Regions from separate parts of the Macellibacteroides fermentans genome, predicted to be linked through region 4. Evidence: riboswitches for the same ligand, from Rfam matches in the RefSeq annotation. Region 4 holds a riboswitch; each other region holds the start of a gene.
What was found. A riboswitch is a leader RNA that binds a small molecule or an ion and turns the genes downstream of it on or off. The one in region 4 is predicted to bind cobalamin.
Positions count from the first base shown of each region.

Region 1 (6,119 bases), 820 kb from region 4:
AATGCGTCCAACCCTGACCTGCTTATTCAGACCTATTATTTCTTCGATAAAAATCCCAATTACACAGGAGCTGTAACTAACGGTGCTCAACCAGCGGAAAAAACATTCCGTTATTTTGCAGCATCCGGCAAGATGATTGAATTACCTTTCCTATCAGTAGGGTCGGTCGAATCGAAAGCTCCTTACCTGCTTCAATTCGGATTCAGATTCATCGATCAGAAAGTGTTGCACGGCCAGGTTGTGTGGGAATGCGAATCCAATGAACTTCTTACGGAGTCATATCGGCTGGATGATTATGCAGCCATCCATATTCCTTTAATGTGCCTGCAGTATCCTTTTGTAAAATATACACGGAATGTTCCTGTAAAAGTAGATGTAAAGAATTACAACTACACCGGAATAAGCTACGACATAAACCGTTTGGAACGTATTGCGGAGGTTGAGCCAGGCTCACCAGCTGAAGCTGCAGGAATAAAGGCCGGCGATGTGATAGAACGCATCGGTAATCAGAAAATGAATTATTCATCGGATGAGTTTACCTCTGCATACAAGCAATTCATAACCCTCACAATGGATTTACGCGATCCGGCCACTCAATTTACGGATGCGAACGGATTTAGCCGTTGTATGTATTGGAATGTGATGAATTATCCCAAGATAGCCGACTTCTTCAAGAACCCATCCAATATAACAGGGTTCTCCTATCTGTATAATTTCACCCCCTACGTAAATCCGGTTGGCACCAATGTAACTACATTCCTTATTAAAAGAGGTAAGGATAAAGAGGAGATTTCCATCCGTCCAACCGTACGAACAGAGACATCTGTATATGTAAACTAAATCAATTTATCGTTAATAAATAAAGAAATAGAGAGTAACTTTAACAGACGTTATTCTCTATTTCCATTTTATTTGTACATTTGCGTTCGGAATTTTAATAAACAAAGTTATACATCCGAATGAAAATAGTGAATCTTGGAGAATCCAACACCGTATTAAACCGGTTTGTTGCCGAGTTGCGGGACGTGAATATCCAGCATGACAGCCTTCGTTTTCGTCGTAATATTGAAAGAATCGGCGAAATCATGGCTTACGAAATCAGTAAAGATTTCGCTTACAGCGAAAAGAACATCCCTACTCCATTGGGAATCGCTCCAATGAACACTCCAGACAACCAAGTGGTAATAAGCACCATCCTTCGTGCCGGACTTCCATTTCACCACGGGTTCTTAAGTTATTTAGACAATGCCGAAAATGCTTTTGTATCTGCCTACCGTAAATACAAAGACAGGCTTAATTTCGATATCCATATCGAATACATTGCTTCTCCATCTATCACAGGAAAAACGCTTATCGTGACAGATCCTATGCTGGCAACAGGCAGCTCCATGGAACTGGCTTACGAAGCACTGCTTACCAAAGGAGCTCCTGCACATGTACACGTAGCTTCCATCATCTGCAGTAAGCCTGCTCTGGAATATCTTAAGAAAAAAATGCCGGAAAACTGTACCATCTGGATTGCGGCACTGGACGAAGGACTGGACGATCACTCCTACATCATCCCCGGATTGGGCGATGCGGGCGATCTGGCTTACGGGGCTAAGCTGTAACACCTATCGTACAATAAAGAAAGACTCAACTAGCTGCTCGTTGTTTCATTTTTCACAAAACGACGAGAGATAGTTGGGTATTTTTTTGCCTTTTTGAAAAGTATTCATTTATCTTTGTTGTCGCAATGGTTCTCTCTCTCCATCCGGAGAAAGGGATTAATAGGGAATCGGGTGAAAATCCCGAACAGTCCCGCTGCTGTGAGCTTCATTAAAACGTACGGACATTTCTTTGCCACTGTTCGGGTTTCAAAAGAACCTAAAAAACGGGAAGGCGTCCGGAGGAAGCGAGTCAGAAGACCTGCCTTTGCACGCATTGTTACACCCTGCGAGGATCAGGGGTATGAACATTCAAACAAGTTATACAAGATGTATTCGAACATTTTAATTACCAAGCGCGATGGTATGAGCGAAGCTTTTTCCATCGACAAGATTAAGAATGCGGTTCTGAAAGCATACAGAGCGAGTGGCATTCAGGAAGAAAACAGTACCATCGATCAAGTTGCCGAGAAAGTAGCCTCGGCAATTGTGGGCACTCAAATCAGTGTGGAAGAGATTCAGGATCTGGTAGAAAAAGAACTTATGGTACGCAACCCTTACGTAGCCAAAAAGTATATTATCTATCGTGAATGGCGTACCATCGAGCGCGATAAGAAGACACACATGAAACAGGTGATGGACGGGATTGTGGCTATCGAGAAAAATGATGTGAATCTGAGCAATGCCAACATGTCTGCCCACACCCCTGCCGGTCAGATGATGACATTCGCCTCGGAGGTAACCAAAGATTATGCCAATAAATACCTGTTGGGTATTAAGTATGCAAGAGCACACCGCAACGGCGATATACATATACACGACCTTGATTATTATCCAACCAAAACAACCACCTGCATACAGTACGACCTGGACGATCTTTTTGAAAGAGGATTCCGTACAAAGAACGGTTCCATCCGTACCCCACAGTCGATACAGAGCTATGCGACACTGGCCACCATCATTTTTCAGACAAACCAGAACGAACAGCACGGTGGACAATCCATTCCGGCATTCGATTTCTTTATGGCTAAAGGCGTTCGCAAGACCTTTATAAAACACCTTACCACTTTTATCTCTTTTCTTCATAACATCAGTCGGGATAACGCAGACTCCAACGAGAGTCAACTGCGTAACCGGCTTACCGGATCTATCCAGTCCATTCAATGGAGTGAAGAGCAATCTGAGGTAATTCTGGAAATGCTGAAACAGGAAAATATTATACTTTCCTCTCAAAATCTTTCAGCTATCTGGGAACGATCGCTTAAAGCCACCCGGAAAGATACCCACCAGGCCATGGAGGGATTCATCCATAACCTAAACACCATGCACTCCCGTGGAGGAAACCAGGTGGTTTTCAGCTCCATCAACTATGGAACGGATACTTCGGCCGAAGGACGCCTGCTTATAAGGGAGTTGTTGGCCGCCACAAGCGAAGGATTGGGACAAGGAGAAGTTCCGGTATTCCCGATACAGATATTTAAGGTGAAAGAGGGCGTTTCTTATACCGAAGCCGATTATAACAAGGCCATGGCCGATTTCGATAAGGCCATGAGCGGAGAGATTGCTTTTGATGCGCCTAACTTCGACCTGCTACTGGAAGCCTGCAAGACAACCTCGGTTGCTTTGTTTCCTAATTTTATCTTTCTGGATACCCCCTTTAACCAGAATCCCCTTTGGAAAGCAGACGATCCGAAACGATATCGTTACGAAGTGGCATCCATGGGATGCCGTACGCGGGTATACGAAAATATGCACGGCGAAAAGAGTTCGCTGGGCAGAGGGAACCTGTCCTTCACCTCTTTAAATATGCCTCGTCTGGCAATCAAGGCAAGACGGGAGGCAGAAGAATTACATCCGGACGGCGACAAACACACTATCCGCAAGGAGGCAAAACAGCTTTTTATAGAATCCGTACGCAGCATGTGTGCACTTATTGCCGAACAGCTGTACGATCGCTATCAATACCAACGCACCGCTCTGGCCCGTCAGTTTCCTTTTATGATGGGCAACGATGTCTGGAAAGGAGGATCAACGCTGCAGGCAAACGATGAAGTGGGCGATATCATTCGAACCGGAACTCTGGGTATTGGCTTTATCGGCGGTCACAATGCCATGGTGGCTCTTTATGGCGAAGGTCATGCACGCCACATGGAGGCATGGCAAACCCTGTACGAAACCCTCGAGGTGATGAATCAGGTGGTAAACGAATACAAGGATAAATACAAACTCAACTATTCTGTTCTGGCAACACCAGCCGAAGGATTATCCGGACGTTTTACTAAGATAGACCGGAAGGTTTACGGCATCATCCCCGGCGTGAACGATCGCGACTACTACATAAATTCATTTCATATCGACGTGAAGGAACCAATATCTATCCTTGAAAAGATAAAGAAAGAGGCCCCTTTTCATGCCCTCACCGGAGGGGGACATATCACATACGTGGAGCTGGACGGCGAAGCGAAGAAGAATGTTTCCGCCATTCTTAAGATTGTAAAGGTTATGTATGATCAGCAGATTGGGTACGGCTCTATCAACCATCCGGTAGACACCTGTAAACAATGCGGGTACAAGGGAGTGATATACGACAAATGTCCGGTATGCCGTGGAGAAAACATACTGCGTCTGCGCCGTATCACAGGTTATCTTACCGGAAATCTGGATAGCTGGAATTCATCAAAAAAGGCTGAAGAAAAAGATCGCATCAAGCACCGGTAAGATGGATGACGTTAAACAACTGATCGCCCAAAACATACGCGTACTGAATATTTATCCCGAGACCATCTCCGATGGTTTCGGACTTCGGTATGCCATCTACCTTTCGGGCTGCAGTCATCACTGCCCGGGTTGCCACAATCCCGAAAGCTGGAACCCACAGCAAGGAACGCTGCTTACGGAAGAGATGCTTCAAGATATGCTGACAGAGATTTGCAGGAATCCCCTATTAGATGGCATCACTCTCTCGGGGGGAGATCCGATGTTCCACCCAGAAGGTGCCCGGATGCTTCTTAAAATATTGAAGGAGAAAACAAACCTGCCAGTCTGGTGCTATACAGGCTATACGTACGAAGAGATGGTGCAATCAACGGCATTGAAGGCCTGTCTTCCCTACATCGATGTGCTTGTGGACGGCCGTTTCGACCGGGAATTATTTAACCCGTCGCTGGCGTTCAGAGGAAGCAGCAACCAGCGAATCATACATCTGCATAAAAACTCCTGATACAAAACAAGGGAGGTCCGAAACCGGATCTCCCTTGTTTTATAACCTGCAGCCTGTTGCTTCAGATATTCAATTGCAAAATCAATATTGTCTTTCCAACAACCAGGCATCCTGGAAATTAGGTGCATATTTTGCTTTAATGGCATCGCGGCTATCAGCAGCATCAGCCTTTTCATCGAAACTTGAAACAATTACACGCAACATACCTTCTTCGTTCTGAGCAAGGATTGCCTTGTAACCTGCATTCTGCATACGTTCTTTCAATGCATATGCATTTGTTTTATTTTTAAAACTACCGATTACAACGCTGTAGCGTCTCAAACCGTTTGCGTCTTCACCTGTAACAGCAGTAACTCTTTCCTGACGAACCGCAGCACTTGATGTTCTGGGCTTTGATACCGGAGCAATCACCTCTTCCTCAACTTGTGCGGGAGCTGTAGTCATCTCTTTCTCTTTTGCTTGTTCGTAAGCGGCCTTATAAGCACTCTGTTTAGGTTTACATGAGCCGAACGACACAACCATAGCGATAGCGGCTCCAAATAACCAAATCTTCTTCATACCAGTCAGTTCTTAAATTTAGATATGCAAAGATATAAATTAAATTTAGTACTTTCGCATTCAAAATATAATATAATATAAATTAATGAATAAATCTATCGGAACAATGGTAATGGCAACATCCGTTTTACTTGGCGCCTGTACGCAGGAAACTAAAAAAACGGACGAAGCAGCACCCCTGATCAAACGTACAGAGGTGAAATCGGAAAATGGAGTGCTTACTCCAGAAGTACTGTATAGCATGGCCCGCGTAAGTGATGCACAAGTTTCTCCGGATGGGAGCAAAGTTCTTTACGGAGTTACCTTTATCAGTGTTGAACAGAATAAAGGCAATCGCGAGTTGTTTGTTGTTAATGCAGATGGCAGCGACAAGAAACAGATTACAGAAACTCCCCAAAGCGAACAAAATGCTGTTTGGATTAAAGGCGGTAAAGAGATAGCCTTCCTATCATCCGAAAGCGGATCTTCGCAGATTTGGGTGATGAATGCAGACGGAAGTAACCGCAGACAGTTGAGCAAGCTCGAAAACGGGATCAATGCTTTTGCTCTCTCGCCGGACGAATCGAAGGTGTTATACATCCAGGACATTAAATTCGGACAACGTACCGTGGATTTATATGCCGATCTTCCCAAGGCTACCGGGCGTGTTGTAGATGATTTACTTTATAAGCATTGGGACGAATGGGTGGAAACCG
Region 1 is NZ_JACCCY010000002.1:975,736-981,854, reverse strand. Features, by position in the region: gene F5613_RS09015 (PDZ domain-containing protein) at 1-840, shown strand, start outside; gene upp (uracil phosphoribosyltransferase) at 960-1,610, shown strand; cobalamin riboswitch at 1,720-1,930, shown strand; gene F5613_RS09005 (anaerobic ribonucleoside triphosphate reductase) at 1,977-4,364, shown strand; gene nrdG (anaerobic ribonucleoside-triphosphate reductase activating protein) at 4,399-4,866, shown strand; gene F5613_RS08995 (SPOR domain-containing protein) at 4,948-5,424, opposite strand; gene F5613_RS08990 (S9 family peptidase) at 5,510-6,119, shown strand, end outside.
Region 1: another riboswitch for cobalamin. It lies ahead of F5613_RS09005 (anaerobic ribonucleoside triphosphate reductase); the one in region 4 lies ahead of F5613_RS05750 (porin family protein).

Region 2 (6,119 bases), on a different contig from region 4:
CAGTGGCGGAGGAGATCTCTTTCCGGTCTCGCAGGAAGTGGATATCCACCTGATGGCTGTTTTCTGACATAGGAAGGTACACCGCTGATAACTGCATTTCGCCTACTCGTTTATTTTCATAAAACAGCTCGTCTATCCCGGCATCGGCAATCAGCATAAAGGTATTATCCGTTGGAGCATATTGGATATCCGCACTAACGATCCCTCCCATTGAAGGGGCGTTTGGTATATTAGCCGAAAGCAGACTCAGGTCAAGCTGACTTATTTCTGCGTGCATTTCTTGCAGAGCTCCGCTATCAGGCACCGAGTGCAACCAGATGGATGCATTCTGTTCGCCGGTCAGCCGAAGATTGGCCGACATGTTCTTAAGATCCTTATAACGGAGGTAATTATCCTCATTCAGAGTGAATCTGCGAAAGGCTATAATAGGGTGGTCCGGATAAAGCCTGGCAGAAATAAATCCTTCTTTTTCCAGTCGGGCTTCAGTGCCCAGGTGAAGGCCTACCTTGCCGTCGCCATCGGTTACATGAACCAAAGCGTTTACCTCATTTTTCCGGATATGGCCATCCAGGATGCCGTTATAAGCCTTTCTCCAACGGGTCCGGTTCAGTTTTACCTCCCCTTTCAACTTTAATCCGGATGTATCTTCAAACGACTCGATCCGGAGGGTATCCACCATTAATGTGTCTTGTTGGAATTTATGCATGGCTATGTTGACCGACAAGCCCTGAGCGGGAGATGTTGCTGCAGTAAATGAAGTCTCGTTGAATTTTATTTTCTGCAAGGCAAGCAGATCCTGAATAGGATTCTGTTTTCCAATGAATCCCTGTATGTTTACATTGGGTAACAGCGGACGTAAAACGGTAAGATCGAGCTCTTGCTGTTCGTATTGATTCATAAGTCTTTCTGTAATCAGAGAAAGGGAAGCCGACAGCTTTGTGGCACCCTGATCGCTGTTTAACTTCATGAACGCATCTCCGGCAGTTATCTCAAAATAGGTGCTGTCGTGGGTGGTTCCTGCCTCGAACCGGGTATCCTGGGGGTAGTAAGTTTTTTCTTCGCCCGATAGCTCCCATTGAGTGAGCCTGCCTGTCAGATGGAGGATCTCATTAAGGTTACTGCTTGCATTTGCCTCGAAGCGAAAAGCGGTGCTTAACGGAACGTCTACCAGATGCAGACGGTACAGGTTTAGATGCTCTACTTGTGCATCCAGATTCATTTCGGCTTTCTTTCTTTGTAGAATCCCGGAGACAGATGTCTTTAATAACGCTAAAGGATAGCCGCTTTCCAGCTGCAATTCATAGGCATGGTTCTTTAAACGTCCATTTAACTGAATTTCCGAAACAGAGTTTCTGCCATATTTAATATCTGAAATGGTTGCCTGCAGAAGAGAGCTGGTGCGGGCAGAATATAAATCAAAACCTTTCCCTTTTATTGCGGCCGAAGCTGTAAGCCAGTAAAGGGAATCTTTAGGCATGAAATGGTTGGGTTGCAGACTATCGATTGAGACGGTTATCTGGTAGTCTTCCGACTGGCTCTGATAGGATCCATCCAGTTTAACAAGGGCTTTATCCTCCTTAAAAGTAAGATTCGTTTTATAAGCATCCTTTTTGAAAGATACTTCTCCTTTGAGTTCCATCCCATACGGAAGCTCCAGCATGTCTCGTTGTTTTTTATCCAACATGCCGAGTATAAACTCCAGGTTGTAAGAACGGGCATCGATGCGGAAGCTTCCCTGCCGCTGCAGACTGTCGGCAATCTGAATCAGCGTTCCGGATGCATCCATTTTAAAAGCACCCGCAAGCTCAGCTTTAAACCCACGCAACTCCAACTTATCTAAATTCCCTTCGATACCGGCTGTTACCGAAACCGGACGGTTCGGGTAATAGGTCTTGAAATCTTTGGGCAGGTCACCGGCTGCGAGCATCAGATCTCCTTTGCCGATGGATGCAATCAGCAGACTTCGGATGGACCCTTCGGCCTTTTCATCCAGCGAACTCCAGGGTGCACTTACCAGAAGCTGCATTTCAGAGTAGGGAGTCTTAAGTTGAAGATTCGGTATTTCCAGTTGCTTCCCGTCGCTCAGAATACTTCCTTCCAGAGAAGAGAGCTTCAACCCGGATTGTTCTGAAAATGAAAACCGGCGGATATTGATGCCGAATACCTTGTCTTCAAAAGAAAGAGAATCTGCTTCAAACTCCAGACTGTCAATTGCGATATGGTTGGGATCCAGTCCCGCTTTTCTTCCTAACGTATCATTGTCCAACGAGAAAGTTCCCTCCGTAAGTTGAATCTTGCGGGCCGAATAACCTGATCGTCCCAGATCGATCCATCCTTTTGAAAGCAACGCATGGTTCATTCCTCCGCGCATACGGACGGTATCACCCGGAAGTAGAATATCCAGGTTTACCTTATTCAGCACAACCTCGTCAAGCGCAATTTTCCAGTTAAGCGGAGCAGAGGTGGAATCCTTCTCTTCCGCAACTGAATCCATCCGGATAGAAAGCTGCGTATCAGATAATTCCATCGAGTTGAAGGTTGCCATCTCCTTAGTCAGATCGATATGATCTGCCTTGGCATGGAAACGGCCTAATTGTCCGTCAATCTGCAACCCTTCGATAAAGTCGCCCGAGTGAATCTGACCTCCTTTCAAATCAACAGCATCCACTACAACCTTGCTTTTCAGCAAAGGGAGCAATTTAACCCTGACCTCGAGGGACTGAAGTTTAAGCAGGGTGTCTGCCGGAGTGCGCAAGGCCAAAACATCCTGAATGGTAAGGTTGAGGGGAAACGACAGGCGCACCTTCGCAATGCGGATATCAATGCCCGTCGAGGTTGAAGCATAGGCTACAATCTTATTCCGGGCAAAGTCCTGAATGGGAGGGAAGTACAAGAGTACAGACAATAAAAGGATGAGTGCCAGTGGCACCAAGAAAGCAATACCTATCCATTTCATCCATCTCTTCATACGCTGGTACTCCTATTGATCAGAAACAAAGTTATTAAAAAATAGGAAATATCATACCCTTATTTCCCGGTTTTAATAACAATGGCTCCGTTGGCACCCATCGCTCCATATTGTGTGGCGTCTTTCAATACGGTTATCTCTTCAATATCCTGAATCGGAATGGTACGCATAATTCCGGAATCTTGCATCGGGATACCGTTAACCACAATCAGTGCATTGGACGAGCTGTTAAAAGAAGCACCGCCGCGTATGCGAACCGCTCCGCTATTCTGAACCATTACACCGGATAACCTTCTGAGCAGACAGTAGATATCCTGACAACGGGTTTTAAGTATCTCTTCCTTGTTTAATGTGGAAGAACTGATCATCTTCTTACTTTCCCGCTCCAATACTTTTTTAAGATTCTCGTCCGGTTCATAGCGATGGTCTACTTCGAAAGATCCTTCCTTAAGCTGGATGGTAAGAAAAGTATAACCCGATACCGGAACTTTCACCGTTTTGCCGGTCTTGTTCATCTCCACGTATAAGGTATCCTGCAGATTGGCATCGGCAAATACAAATACCCCGTTTTTATCAGTCTTGACAGTCGTACCGGGTGAACTTCCTAAACGTACTTCGTAGCGTTTGATGGCTTTTTCTTTGGAATCTCTTAATACCCCGCTAAGCGTATCACTCTGGGCAATCAGAAAATGAGAGGAAAGAATTGAAAAGATTGAGATTAATAAGGTTGTTTTCATATGAATAAGATTTTAAAATGGATAGGGCAGAAAATATAGCATGTTTAATGGTTCGCCAATGGCGCAGATCGTTGCAAATAGGTTTGTTTCATGTTGTTATAGTATTTAAACAGTTGTCTTACAAATATATATAATTATTGATTAATACGTAAGGTTTATAAGATAATTTTATAAAAAAGTTTGTGTATCTCTCTTTTTCTCTATCTTTGCAGTCGAATGATGGTGTAACGAAGCATGTTCATGTTTCGTTAGTAAAAGGGAATCCGGTGCAATACCGGAGCTGTACCCGCAGCTGTAAGCTCAAGAAAACCTCGGTCTACCATTGCCACTGTCCGCCTGCGGACGGGAAGGCTACCGAACTAAGGGAGCAAGCCAGAAAACCTGCCGCAATTCTTAATACCGATGCTTCGGGTGAAGGTGTCGTAAACGAAATTTTTATGCTGAATAAACAAGTGAAAGTATCTTTTTGGGCAGGACTGTTTTGTCTTGTTTCCAACAACGGATTGATTGCCCAGCAAGACTCCCTGGTACTACGCCACCGTAATCTGAACGAGGTTGAGGTGGTAGAGAAGGTGCGTCCCGCCGTAACGCGGGAAGGCACGCCGGTGCAGATGCTGAATAAAAGCGACATGCTTCGTCTGGGAGTGCAGGAATTATCGGAAGCTGTAAAACGTTTTTCGGGAGTAACGATCAAAGACTATGGAGGTGTTGGAGGGTTGAAGACCGTTTCCGTTCGTAGTCTGGGTGCCCAGCATACAGCGATAAGCTACGACGGTATTACCATTAGTGACGCACAAAGCGGACAGGTGGATATCAGCCGCTTTTCGTTGGATAACGTAGAGCAGGTTCTGCTTTCAATCGGACAGGCAGACGATATCTTCCAAACGGCCCGGATATATGCTTCCGCAGGAGCTTTGCAGATTGAAACATCGCACCCACTGTTTGACGATAAGAAGTATACGCTTGAAGGTCAGCTTAAAGCGGGCTCTTTCGGATATTTCAATCCCTCATTCAGATACGGACAAAAGGTGGGATCCAAAGTTGCTGTTACCATGCATGGCGATTGGCTTACGGCCGATGGCGACTATCCCTTTACATTGGTTAACGGAACCCTGCGGGAAGAGCAAAAGAGACTGAACAGCGACATCAATTCCTGGAGAGGGGAGGCCAACGTATATGCAGATCTGCAGCATGCCGGCCGGTTACAGGTGAAGGCTTACTACTTTGATTCGGAACGAGGCCTTCCGGGATCGGTCAGCCTGTACAATCCGCAGGCGCGCGAACGTTTGTGGGACAGAAATTTCTTTACGCAGACAAGGTACGAGAATAAAATAGGAGAGTATTTGTCGGTTAAAGGTTTGTTGAAGTTCAATCATGCATACAACCGATACCTCGACATAAATAATAAATATGCCGGGGGGAGACAAGACGACCGCTATACGCAGAAAGAATATTATGCATCAGGAGCATTGAAATATGTGCCTGCAGATGTTCTCAGTTTTTCTTTTGCTTCCGACTTCTTTGTTAATACCCTGGATGCAACCATTCCCGAAAGTCCCTACCCAACACGGTATACATCGCTCTCAGTGCTGGCAGCCCAATACCAGGATGCACGTATTACGCTTACCGGAAGTTTGCTGGGAACCTATATCACGGAGAGGGTGAAGACCGGCGACCGACCGGCAGACCGTAAACGGATCTCTCCGGCACTAAGTGGATCGTGGCGGATATGGGAAGAGAAGAATATCCGTGTTAGAGCCTCCATTAAAGATATTTTCAGGGTACCCACCTTCAATGACCTGTATTACCTGCGTATAGGAAATACCGGATTAAGGCCGGAACGTGCTACGCAGTACAATGTGGGGCTTACCTGGAGTGGAAAGCCTTTCAGCGCCTTGGATTACCTCCGGTTTTCGGCCGATGGGTATTATAACCGGGTTAGTGATAAAATTGTGGTGATACCCTCTTTGGCTTTTGCCAGAATGATGAATTTCGGGGAGGTATCCATTAAAGGATTGGATTTAAATCTAGAGGCAGGCATGCCGGTTTCCAATAAACTTTCGTTCCAGCTTGCCGGAACCTATACCTGGCAGAAGGCGGTTGATATAACCGATCCGGCCAAGAAGAATTATAAACATCAGATTCCTTACACTCCGGAACATTCGGGTACAGCCTCTCTTACTGCCGAAACTCCCTGGATTAATGTAGGCTATATGCTTACGGCCGTGGGAAATCGTTACGCTCTACCCCAGAATATCCGCGAAAACCGGATCGATGGCTATATTGAACAGGGCATTTCGGCCAACCGTACCTTCAAACTGGGTAAGGCATCCCTGCGTTTACAAGGCGAAATTATTAACCTGGGTGATATCAATTACGAGGTTATTAAATATTATCCCATGCCCGGGCGATCT
Region 2 is NZ_JACCCY010000003.1:376,155-382,273, reverse strand. Features, by position in the region: gene F5613_RS11020 (translocation/assembly module TamB domain-containing protein) at 1-2,968, opposite strand, end outside; gene F5613_RS11015 (TonB-dependent receptor plug domain-containing protein) at 3,028-3,705, opposite strand; cobalamin riboswitch at 3,909-4,108, shown strand; gene F5613_RS11010 (TonB-dependent receptor plug domain-containing protein) at 4,143-6,119, shown strand, end outside.
Region 2: another riboswitch for cobalamin. It lies ahead of F5613_RS11010 (TonB-dependent receptor plug domain-containing protein); the one in region 4 lies ahead of F5613_RS05750 (porin family protein).

Region 3 (6,119 bases), on a different contig from region 4:
ATACTTACTTTTCAGGAAACAACCGATACATTTTACAAACAGATAACACTTGAAGTAGGATCGGGAGAAGAGATTATACAGGATATAAATATTGAACGAATCGTTGGGAAACTTGAGTTCTTTGCAACCGACAGTGTTCATTCGGGTCTCAAGCAATTTGAAATCAAACTCTCCGGATATCCCGACAAGCTCAACATACTGACCGGAATCGCAACTGCATCCTCAGACACAAAAGCCTTTACCCATCTTTTTTCTCCTGAAGATATTGGAAAAATAAATCAGAGCCATTCCTTGCTCACATTTATTCCCGAAACCGGAAAACCGATGTCGGCAAAGATAAAGTCGACCAACCATGCCGGGCAATTACTCAGAGACTATCACATTGCTTCCGTAACACCAGAAAGCAATAAAATGGTACGATATTCGGGAAAGTTATACGAATCAAGGTTAAGCAACGATACATTTACATTATATCCAGTCAGCACCAACTGGGGTGGTACAATCGACAAACCATTAGGCGATTGATTATATACATTTACAGGGGTGTTGTAACCTGTCAAGTACATCAACACCCCTGTGATTTATTTATCTCTTGTATAAAAATAGTTTCCAGCGTTCTTCAGCACTACCATTCACATACATATCATACCTGGCCATCGTAAAAAACAAATCAGATAATCTGTTTACAAAGCGAAGTACGGTTTCGGGAAGCGGATCTTGCTTATGTAATGTCCACAATCGTCTTTCTGCTCTACGGGCAACCGTGCGGGCAAGTTGGCAATGAGCTGAGACCGGTGTACCTCCGGGAAGAATAAAATATTCACTTTCAGAAATGGCAGCCGTAATCCGATCGATCTCCTTTTCACAGTAAAGATCCATATCCTCCTTTATCTTATTGGGATTTTTATCCCTCAAGGCCGACGGTGTAGCAACTTCAGACATAGCAACCATGAGCTCCACCTGGATAGTAAACAAGAACGAATGCCATTCGTGGTTTTCCGGCAAAAGCGATCTCACAACCCCTATGGTTGAATTTAATTCATCCAAGCAGCCATTGGCTTCAATCCGGATATCATCCTTATCCACCCTCTCGCCGCCAAAAATACCAGTACGACCTTTATCGCCTCCTTTTGTATAAATCTTCATATAACTAACATTTATGATTCCACAGATTCATCAAATCGAGCTCGCCCCAATATAGATGAGTATAACCTGCTATTGTATTCTTATAACGAAATAAATTTGTTTTTGTTCTCACTCCCTTCGCATTATATATAGAAATATCTGATATAGAATCCGTTTGAGGATCTTTAATCCGAGAATAATGAAATTCATGTCCCCGTATATTCTCAATTCCATTATATGTAAATGTACGGTAACCAAGGGTAAGTTTCATATCTTGCATGGTAGCTTCCTGGTCAAAAACACCAACCATCGAATAAAGGTTGCCATCCATTCCAACAATCACCTTACTTAAATACATCATTCCTCCGCATTCGGCTAAAAGATTACCTCCATTCTCTGCATAGGCTTTTATGGAGTGAAGCATTGTTTTATTTTCTGTCAGCTTGTCCAAATACAATTCCGGATAACCTCCTGGCAGATATACCAAATCGGCAGAAGGTAATTTAGCATCATCAAGAGGACTAAAAAAGACAACTTCTCCCAACCGTTTTAATTGAGCCAGATTTTCTCTGTAAATAAAATTAAAAGCATTGTCGTAAGCAACTGCAATCTTAATGTCACCTCTTATATCCAACTCGTTCTGCTCAGACTTATCAGGCAGGCAAAAAGGCATGTTTGATATTTTAAGCAAACGATCCAAATCAACAAACTCCTCTATAATCTCTGCCGCTCTGTTTGCGAAATCATCCATACAAAAAGAATTGTCAATTGACAAGCCTAAGTGTCTGGAAGGAACTTCAAGCTCTTTTTTGTTCGGGATGTAGCCCAAACACTCAACCCCTGTATCCTTACAGGCTTGTTGTAAATAAGCATAATGAGTCTCTGAAGACACCCGGTTAAAGACAACTCCTGCAATGTTTATGTTTTTATTAAAATGTTTATAACCAAATAAAACAGGAGCTGCCGAATAAGCCATTGATTTGGCATTTAGAATCAACACAACAGGGATTCCAAGCAACTCTGCCAATTTAGCGCTGCTACCCTTCATACCGTCGTATCCGTCATAAAGGCCCATAACTCCCTCTGTAATACAGACATCCGCATTGGTACCATATTTAGCATATAAATTTCGGATATGCGATTCAGAGGATAAAAATAAATCAAGATTAACCGACTCTTCACCTGCGGCTAGCAAATGATATTTAGTATCAATGTAGTCGGGACCGCATTTAAAGGGTTGCGCCTTCAAACTCCGATTCTTCAATGCCCTTAACAGTCCGAGAGTAAAAGTAGTTTTACCGCTTCCTGAAGAGGCAGCCCCTACCAACAATTGAGGTTTCATAAATAATTAAATCTTAATTTTATTGTGCAAATATAAATAAACATCTTAACTTTGCCCCTGATTTGGTGATACGATCGCATTCTGCGATTTGTATAAAAGGGAATCCGGTTTGAATCCGGAACAGTACCCGCTACTGTAAAGTCCTTACTTTCAAAAGTTGAAAGTAATAAAAGAAAGCAAGCTCACACCACTGTTTCGAGAGAAATGGGAAGGTCGCTTTCTGGACATAGTCAGGAAACCTGCCAGTCGATAAATAAATTCCGCGTCCTCGGGTTAAAGGATACCATTTATTAACTATTATTTCTCAAACATGAAAAGAAAAGGTTTACTAACAACCCTGTTGTGGGGGTGTGTTGTAATTTGTTCGTTAGCGCAAGTCACGTTAAGCGGAAAAGTTGTTAACGTAAAAAACGGAAAACCCATTGAAGGAGTTAACGTCCGGCTCGAACAAACCACCATTGGTTGCGCAACCAATAGTAAAGGTGAATTTATACTTAAAAATGTTCCCGATGAATCATTCACACTTCGGGCCAGTTGCCTGAATTACATTCCTGTAGAAAAGAAAATCCACGGAACACAATTGAACATGCTTATTGAAATGGAAAATTCAGGCATAAATCTGGATCATGTTGTAATTACTGGAACCGGAACCCATCGCAGGATACAAGACAGCCCTGTCCCTGTGGAAATAATCAACGGGAATGATTTAAAAAGGGCTGGTATTACAAATTTCAAAGATGCATTAAACATGCTGAATCCCTCTTTTTCATTTTCCACCACGGCTATGGCCAGTTATATGACATTAAACGGTCTGGGGAATAAGCATATTCTGGTTCTTATTAACGGACAGAAGCTTGCCGGAGATGTATCCGGAAATGTTGATCTTTCCCGTATTAATCTTAGCAATGTCAAACGAATTGAAATACTGAAAGGAGCAGCTTCATCTCTTTACGGATCGGAAGCAATGGGTGGTGTCATAAACATAATTACCGATCAACCTAAAAACCTGGTCAATGTTACCTCCGAAACCCGCTTTGCTGAAGAAAATCAATTCGATCAGACAATCAATCTGGATATCAACACCGGAAAATTCGGTTCATTTACAACCTACAACAGACGACAATCGGATGGCTGGCAGCTAAACAATCAAGCCATCACATACGACTCAAAGGGAAACGAGAAGCTGACTGAAACAAACAAGAAAGCTTCTGATAAATTTTACTCCAATATTCTGACCCAGCACTTCACCTATTCTGCAACGAAAGCTCTATCGTTCTATGCCCGGGGCAGTATGTATAATAAAGAGAACGACCGTCCAGTCTCGGAATACGACTATAACCTGGCATACAATGATTATAGCCTGGCACTTGGAAGTAAGTTTCTTTTAGGAAATGCATCCTATATCAGTCTGGATTTGTACAATGACAATTTTGAAGGGACCAAAGAATATATCAAGGATGTAAAAGATAAAAAGGGAAATATTACCATAAAGAATGGAACATCGGCATTAAGTAAACGCCAACACTATTACAATGCCAATCTAAAAAGTGTATTTATGGCTGGAGACTTCAATAAAATCACAATAGGTTCCGAATACGTTACTGACAAACTGAAGAATCCGGAAGCACTTGCGGGAGACAAACAAGCGTACACGATGGCTTTGTATACACAAGATGAAATCAAATTTTTACAGAATTTTCAGGCGATCGTTGGGTTGAGATATATTTACCATGAAACATTCAAGAATAGGTTTACTCCCAAGCTGTCACTTATGTATTCACCCGGAGCATTTAATTTCAGAGCAACCCACTCCAGTGGGTTCAGAGCTCCTTCGTTGGAAGAACTCTATTACAACAAAGAGAAAAACGGAACGCTGAGTGCCGGAAACATTAACCTTAAGCCCGAAAAAAGCAATTATTATGCATTAAACGGCGAATTCTTGAGCAGGCTGTTTTCGATTTCTGCGACTGCCTACATTAACAATTTAGACAATCTTATCACCAGTAAACAAGTTGCCCTTACCGAAACAGACATTGCTAACAGTATAACCAAACGTATGGAATACCAGAATGTTGATAAGGCTCGAGTAAAAGGAGTCGATATTTCAATAAACAGCTATCTGGGATATGGAATTTCACTGGGTGGTTCGTACAGTTTTGCGGATGCAAAAGACACGAATACGGATTCACGTTTACCTCGTAGTATAAAGCATTCCGGAAGTATAAACAGCAATTGGAACAAAGTCTGGGACTTTTACACATTAAATGTTAATCTCGCAGGCAGACTTCAAAGTGAACGATTTGAAACCGGCACGTATGGGAATGCACCAGGTTATCAGCTATGGAATCTATCTACTCGACATACATTCAACAACCTGGCAAATTTTATACTTGAGCCCGGTATCGGTGTCGAAAACATTTTTAATTATCGTGACGACCGGCCTTACAACAGTAATTATGCCACTCTGTCGCCCGGCCGCACCTTCTATGTAAGTTTACTTCTTAAATTTCGTAAGTAATGAAATATACAATCATATGCCTTGCCCTATTAATAAGCTTAGTATGTAAGGCAAGCAACGGGGATAATTTTGAAGAATCAAATCTGTTCGAAACAATGCAGCCAGGAGACAAAGCTGCATTATTGGTTGTTCATTTCGGCACTACGCACGATCTTACCAGAAAACGTACAATAGAGGTGATAAACAATAAAATGAAATCAGCATTTCCTGATGTTAGTATTCGTGAGGCTTACACTTCCCGGATTGTAATTAACCGACTGAAGCAAAAGAACATAATCAAACAAACGCCCTCCGACGTATTATTTTCTTTAAAAGAAGAAGGGTATACGCATATTATAGTGCAATCAAGCAATATAATCGAAGGGATAGAGATGGAAGCATTACGTCGTGAAGTCGAAAACATGGAATCGCAATTCAAAGATATCCGTATCGGAAATCCACTACTGTACACAGTGGAGGATTACGAAAAAGTGGTAGATGTTCTCAGTGCAGAATATAAGGGAAGTAATACGACCCTGTTTGTTGGTCACGGCACATATACTCCGGCAACAGCATGCTATGCCATGTTAGACTATATGTTGAAGGATAAAGGATTTAGCCAGATGCATATAGGCACAATAGAGGGTTATCCTTCGTTTGAAACGGTATTACGTCGGCTAAAATCTGATCAGAATAAACAAGTTACGCTGGTTCCTTTTATGTTTGTTGCCGGCGACCATGCCGTTAATGATATTGATACCGAATGGAAAAGTGCACTTGAAAAAGAGGGATTCAGGGTAAATACCAATTTAAGAGGATTGGGCGAAATTCCTATGATTCAAGATCAATTTATTGAACATGCACGTTTCGCCTGCAACTACAAAATGGTAAAGATTCTTGATAAGAAGAAACGATATGCAAACGAAGGGAATTAGACAGATCATAACCCGATCCATATATACAATTCACAGGATACTGGGGACTTTCCTCAGTATCCTGTTTCTAATGTGGTTTCTTTCAGGGTTAGTTATGATGTATCATACCTTCCCAAAGGTATGGGATAAAGAGAAGTTGCAAAAAACAGAAATACTGGATTCTCTTCTCCCACCCATTGAAACAATAGCAGGCCGCATTCCATCGGACGAGAAAATTAAT
Region 3 is NZ_JACCCY010000004.1:187,405-193,523, reverse strand. Features, by position in the region: gene F5613_RS13650 (hypothetical protein) at 1-525, shown strand, start outside; gene F5613_RS13645 (cob(I)yrinic acid a,c-diamide adenosyltransferase) at 586-1,146, opposite strand; gene F5613_RS13640 (cobyrinate a,c-diamide synthase) at 1,151-2,467, opposite strand; cobalamin riboswitch at 2,514-2,728, shown strand; gene F5613_RS13635 (TonB-dependent receptor) at 2,778-4,985, shown strand; gene F5613_RS13630 (sirohydrochlorin cobaltochelatase) at 4,985-5,899, shown strand; gene F5613_RS13625 (PepSY domain-containing protein) at 5,994-6,119, shown strand, end outside.
Region 3: another riboswitch for cobalamin. It lies ahead of F5613_RS13635 (TonB-dependent receptor); the one in region 4 lies ahead of F5613_RS05750 (porin family protein).

Region 4 (6,119 bases):
CAGGCAGATAATCGTTAAAACGATACCTGCCGGAAGGGACAAAACCAGATGAATGTACTTTATTGCTTTTTTCATTTGATTGTCATTCAAGGTTACTTATTAAAAACGATAACTGATTACTGCTGCAGCATTGAATGGATCAGTCGGATTGATATATCCTCCCCGGTAATAAGAGGTATAGCCGATCCCATTAAAAATATTGTTGAATAAGCCGCGCACCTGAAACTTGTCGAATGCATAGGCGATCTGAGCATTTACAGTTGTGTAAGCATCCAAATCAAACGGTTTCATGTTAGGAGTGGTATTTGTATGAGTTGCTTTGTAGGTAAATTCGTTAACCGGACGCTCACCCACATAATATGCTCCCACACCAAGAGATAATCCTTTTAAAGTTCCATTGTTAACAGTATAATATACCCACCCATTTCCAGTATGCTTGGGGGCATTCATCGGAGCTGATCCTTCATGATATGCCGGACTATCCTTGTACTGTGCATCCAGGTAAGCATAACCTAAAATTACTTGTAAATTCTCTAAAATGCGGCCGGTAAGTTCTGTTTCAATACCCCGACGCATCAGCTTTCCAGCTTTTCCATACTTTCCTGTTGCTGTCCAACTTTCATCATAAACGGAATAGGTCAGATTGTCATTCATTATATGGAAGAATGTTAGATTAAAGCGGAGGCGGTTATTAAGCCAATCTGATTTAATACCGGCTTCAAATTGATCAGAACGAGAAGCTCCTACTGGAGTGTTGTCCTCCATCAAGTTGGCTGCAGATCTTAAATCTGTCGTGCTTGCGTAGGATCCAAAAATATTCAAACCCTTCAATGGTGTGATAATTATGCCGGCCATTGGATTCCATGCATCACCGGTTACGAATCCCGTAGATGTATCCGTATTACTATTCCCATAACTATAACGAATACCCAATGTTGCTTTCAAATACTTGTTGAATGTAATAACATCTTGTGCCATAAGTCCGTAGCTGTATGAGTTTGCAACGATAGCCTTACCCGCAATTAATTCAGCTGTAGATGAAGGTAATGTATTGTTAATAGGTTTTAGAACATCGATTGTATCAACCAGGATAGCTCCATAGGCAACCGTTTCGGTATGATTTGTTCGATAATCGAATCCTACCTGGAAAGTATGCTTCGTTTTTCCTGTAAATACATCCCTGCCAATTAAGTCAATCTGTAAAGCACTGTTGTTGTCTGCACGTGTTGAACGTGTAAGAGAGCGGCTGCGCAAGTTGTATAACCCGGTTTTTGATACATTCTTTAAGGTCGAAGTACTTGCTCCGGTATTGTCTGTATCAAGTGTAGATCCAAAATAAGCAACCCGTACACTAAATAAATCAGACAAGGATCGGTCAAACCGTAACGCATAAGTAAGATTGTTTGTCAACGCTCTATCTGTCTCAAAACCCAAGAAATTGTTATGAGGCATTTTATATAAAGCATTCACGCTATCTGCTGCTAGATTTACGGTTCCTCGGTCTGGCGTACGAGTGTCGTGCATGTAGTCCATCTCAACTGTTACAGAAGTTTTTTTGTTTGGCTTCCAGGCAAAGGATGGATTAACATATATACGGTCTTTTGATACATTCGTCCTGTAATTATCTGCACGTTCAAAAGCTCCGTTAATACGGAATCCAATAGCTTGCTCCTTATCTAGAACTGTTTGAACATCAAAAGTAGGACGGAATTGTCCCCAACTGCCGCTTCGCAAGCTTACTTCTCCAGCATTTACAAATTTAGGTGTTTTTGTCGCGATGTTAATTACACCACCGGCACTACCTAAGTCGTTCCCGATACCCTGTGTAATAGCCGCAGTTCCTTTCAATACCTGAATGCTTTCCACACCCTGCATATCTGTAAGAAATCCACCTCCTCTGAAATCGGACTGAACCCGTACGCCGTTCTTCAAGGTTGGGATTCCTCTGTACCCTCTGGTTGACAGACTTTCCTGCGCGTTACCAAAAGAGGCGAATTGAGTAACCCCCACAACGTTTCGTACAGCATCAGTAATGGTCATATTACCCTGCTCTTCGATTACTTTGTTGGATATAATAGAGATACTTTGTATTTGTTCACTCGGACGAAGGGGTAAACGAGTTACTGCATTTAGTTTTTCGGGTTGTTTTTCTCTTACTCCAAATACCTCGATGTCTGTCAATTCGTTAACATCTGGAATAAGCTCGAAGTGCAAAACGGCAGGTCTGCCATCTGCAACCTGTGCTTCAAGAGTCTGTTGTTTATATCCTATAAAACGGGCTGTTACTTGTCTTTTGCCTGATGGGATCTGATTAAAGAAGAATGATCCGTCATTATCGGTCGTTGTGCCAACCATAGATCCTTCAATATATACAGCAGCTGCAGGCAGCGGTTGTCCTTTTTCGTCGACAACCCGTCCTTTAATTAAAGGAACCAGTGCGTCTTTCCCGAAAGCGCTGCAGACGATCAGAAGCGTTAGAATCAAAGTTGTGATTTTAGTCTTTCTCATATATAAAATTGTTACATTAAATTTTTTATGCAAATTTCACAAGTTTGAAATGATCATGCAATCACCTTAAATAATGAAAATATAGACCTGAAATATGCTGAAAAGCATAAAATGAGAAATCTGATACCTATTAATTGGTATTTTCTATGAGTCGATAAATTCAATTTATATGATTTGCTTTATCGATTCGCAAATATTTACCATCTTTGTAACGCAATGTTCCATAACCGTATTCTCGGGGAGGATTAAAAGGGAATCGGGTGTAAATCCCGGACAGTCCCGCTGCTGTAAACTTCATAACGTACCGGATTGATCGCCACTGTTTTTATTTAACGGGAAGGCTTCGGATATGGAAGTAAGTCAGAAGACCTGCTTTGCACACAATTTCAAAAGCTTCGAGGAAAGGCTACTGAAACATATGAACCATCATATCGTTATTACAGATTCCCTGTTGTTTCTTGAATTGTGCTTTATGCAAGTTTTTAATTATCTGCCATAATAATTAGAAAAGAAGCATGAATTTGTATACGTGTGAGCAGCGTATCAGATTTGTGCTTTCTTTATTGTTTGAACTCTTAATGTTTTTCATTTGTTTTCTAAATGAAAAGTGCTTTTATTTGCATGTGAAACCAAGAAAAAAGTTTGTGATGAAAAAGTCAATTGTGTTAGTATTTGTAGCCCTTATGCTTGGAGTATTATATGCTCCATTAAATGCACAAGTGAAATTTGGGGTGAAGGGTGGAGTGAATATAGCTTCGGTCCACTTTAGTGATGATGTTATAGATCCGAACAATGTGACAGGTTATCACATTGGACCAATGATTGAGGCGATGATTCCTGTTACAGGGTTAGGTATTGATGTTGCAGTGCTTTACTCTCAGAAAGGTCTCGAGTTTGAGGATGAAAGCATGAAGACGGATTATATTGACGTTCCTGTAAATTTAAAGTGGAAAACGGGTGTTTCTGTAGCAAAATTGTATGTTGCCGCAGGTCCCTATTTAAGTTTTCGTGCTGGAGGCGATAAAAAGTGGGATTTAATTGAATCACAGATTGAGGCAAAATCTTTTGGAGCGGGAGTCAATCTGGGTGCCGGGGTAGAGTTGTTGAACCATTTACAGGTTGGTGTAAATTATGGTATTGGGCTGACTGATAATTATAGTGTAAATAAAGTTGGATTAGGTGATCTAAATGACGGAAAAAACCGTACTTGGTCAATAACTGCTGCAATTCTGTTCTAAAAAACAAATATTCAGGAAGCCGGACTTTCAGAAGTCCGGCTTTTTTTGTTATTTTGAACTCTCTATGATAGAAAAAATGAAATACGCAGATGTAATTCTCCCTCTTTCTCTTGCCAACAGCTATACGTATCGCATCCCTCAGGATATGCAGGCTGCACTTGTTGCCGGATGTAGGGTTATTGTCCATTTTGGAAAAAGAAGGTATTACACTGCGATTGTGTTGGAAGTTCATAACAGACAACCCCAATCTACACTTGAAGTTAAAGAAATCTATGCATTATTGGATGCCAGTCCGGTTTTACGCAGACCTCAATTGCGCTTCTGGCAATGGCTTTCGGAGTATTATTTGTGCAAGTTGGGCGATGTGTACAAGGCAGCTTTACCTTCCGGCCTTAAATTGGAAAGTGAAACAGCCGTTTCTTGTATCAAAGATTTTGAAGCCCAATTCCCTTTGAGACCAGCCGAACAAGCGGTGTTGGATGCATTTTCAGATGGTCAGAAATTAACTGTATCCGAGCTGGAAAAGAAAACCGGTCTTCGTAATGTTGTTTCCACATTGTCCGTTTTGCTAACTTACGGAGCAGTAGAGGTACAGGAAGAATTGAAAAAAGGATTTGCACCCAAATTGGAGACCTATGTTTCTCTTTCTGACGAATATAGAGGCCATGATGCTTTGCAAAAAGCATTTGATCTACTAAAAAGGGCACATAAACAAGAACTTTTACTTATTGCTTACCTGGATTTAAGTCATATTCTAAACCCTACCTTAGCCACAGAGGTTACAAAAAAAGAGCTTTTACAGCAAAGTGAATGCAGTGTATCTGTGCTGGATGGGCTTGTTAAAAGAGGAATTTTGAAATACTACGATAAGGAGGTTGGTAGATTGCAAGTTCATATATCCAGATTGCAACCGCCGCAGCCTTTATCTCCTGATCAGGAAAAAGCTTATGCTGATATTCATGAATCGTTTAAAATAAAAGATGTTTGTTTACTACACGGTATTACTTCAAGCGGTAAAACAGAAATATATATACGGTTGATATCGGAAGTTTTATCTTTAAACAGACAGGTGTTGTATCTTTTGCCTGAGATAGCGATTACAACACAGATTACCAATCGACTTACGAAGGTATTTGGAGATAAATTACTTGTATATCACTCAAAATATTCCGACAACGAACGTGTGGAAGTGTGGAATAAGTTGCGGGCAGAAAAAAAACCGCTACTTATATTGGGTGTAAGATCTTCATTATTTCTCCCTTTTTATGATTTGGGACTTGTTATCGTAGACGAAGAACATGAACCCGGATATAAACAGCAGGATCCTGCGCCTCGTTACCATGCACGAAACGCTGCAATAATGCTCGCAAATATGCATGGAGCGAAAACCCTTCTGGGCTCTGCAACGCCTTCACTCGATTCATATTTCAATGCGTTGACTGGTAAGTATGGTCTGGTTTCTTTAAATTTACGTTATGGAAATACCCTGATGCCTCAGATTATTCCTGTAAATGTAAAAGAACTGAAGCGGAAGAAGATAATGAAAGATGCTCTTTTTTCGCCTATACTTATTGATAAGATAACCGAAGCTTTGAATAACGATGAACAGGTTATTCTTTTCCAGAACCGACGGGGGTTTGCTCCGGTAATTGAATGTAAATCCTGTGGTTGGGTACCCCATTGTGTGAATTGTGATGTAAGTCTTACTTTTCATAAATTTCGGAACCAGCTGGTTTGCCACTATTGCGGCTATACATATCAACTCCCTCCGGTTTGTCCGGAGTGCAGGGAGTCAGACCTGAAGATGATGGGAGTGGGTACAGAGAAGGTTGAGGAAGAGATTGCATCTTTGTTTCCTGCGGCTAAAATTGGTCGCCTGGATTTTGATACTGCCAGAACCCGCACGGCATACGAGCGGATTATCGATGACTTTGATGGAGGAAAAATATCCATACTCATAGGAACTCAAATGGTTTCAAAAGGGTTGGATTTTGGAAATGTAAGTGTAGTCGGAATTATTAATGCTGACAGCTTACTTAATTATCCGGATTTTCGTGCTCACGAGCGTGCGTATCAATTGATGGTTCAAGTTAGCGGACGTGCTGGAAGAAGAGATAAATCGGGTACTGTTATTCTTCAAACCACTCAACCAGAGCATCCATTAATTCAAATGGTACAGCGTTTTGCATATCAGGAAATGGCAAAGATGCAATTAACCGAGCGAAGCATGTTCCGCTATCCGCCATATTACAGATTAATTGTAGTAGTTCTAAGAAGCCGTAATGAAACCGTATTGCAAGAACAATCTCTATTGTTTGCGGCTAAACTAAAAGAAAAACTGGGCGACAGGGTTTTGGGACCGGTTTCGCCTCC
Region 4 is NZ_JACCCY010000002.1:158,239-164,357, forward strand. Features, by position in the region: gene F5613_RS05740 (PepSY-associated TM helix domain-containing protein) at 1-75, opposite strand, end outside; gene F5613_RS05745 (TonB-dependent receptor) at 100-2,508, opposite strand; cobalamin riboswitch at 2,708-2,899, shown strand; gene F5613_RS05750 (porin family protein) at 3,156-3,746, shown strand; gene priA (replication restart helicase PriA) at 3,823-6,119, shown strand, end outside.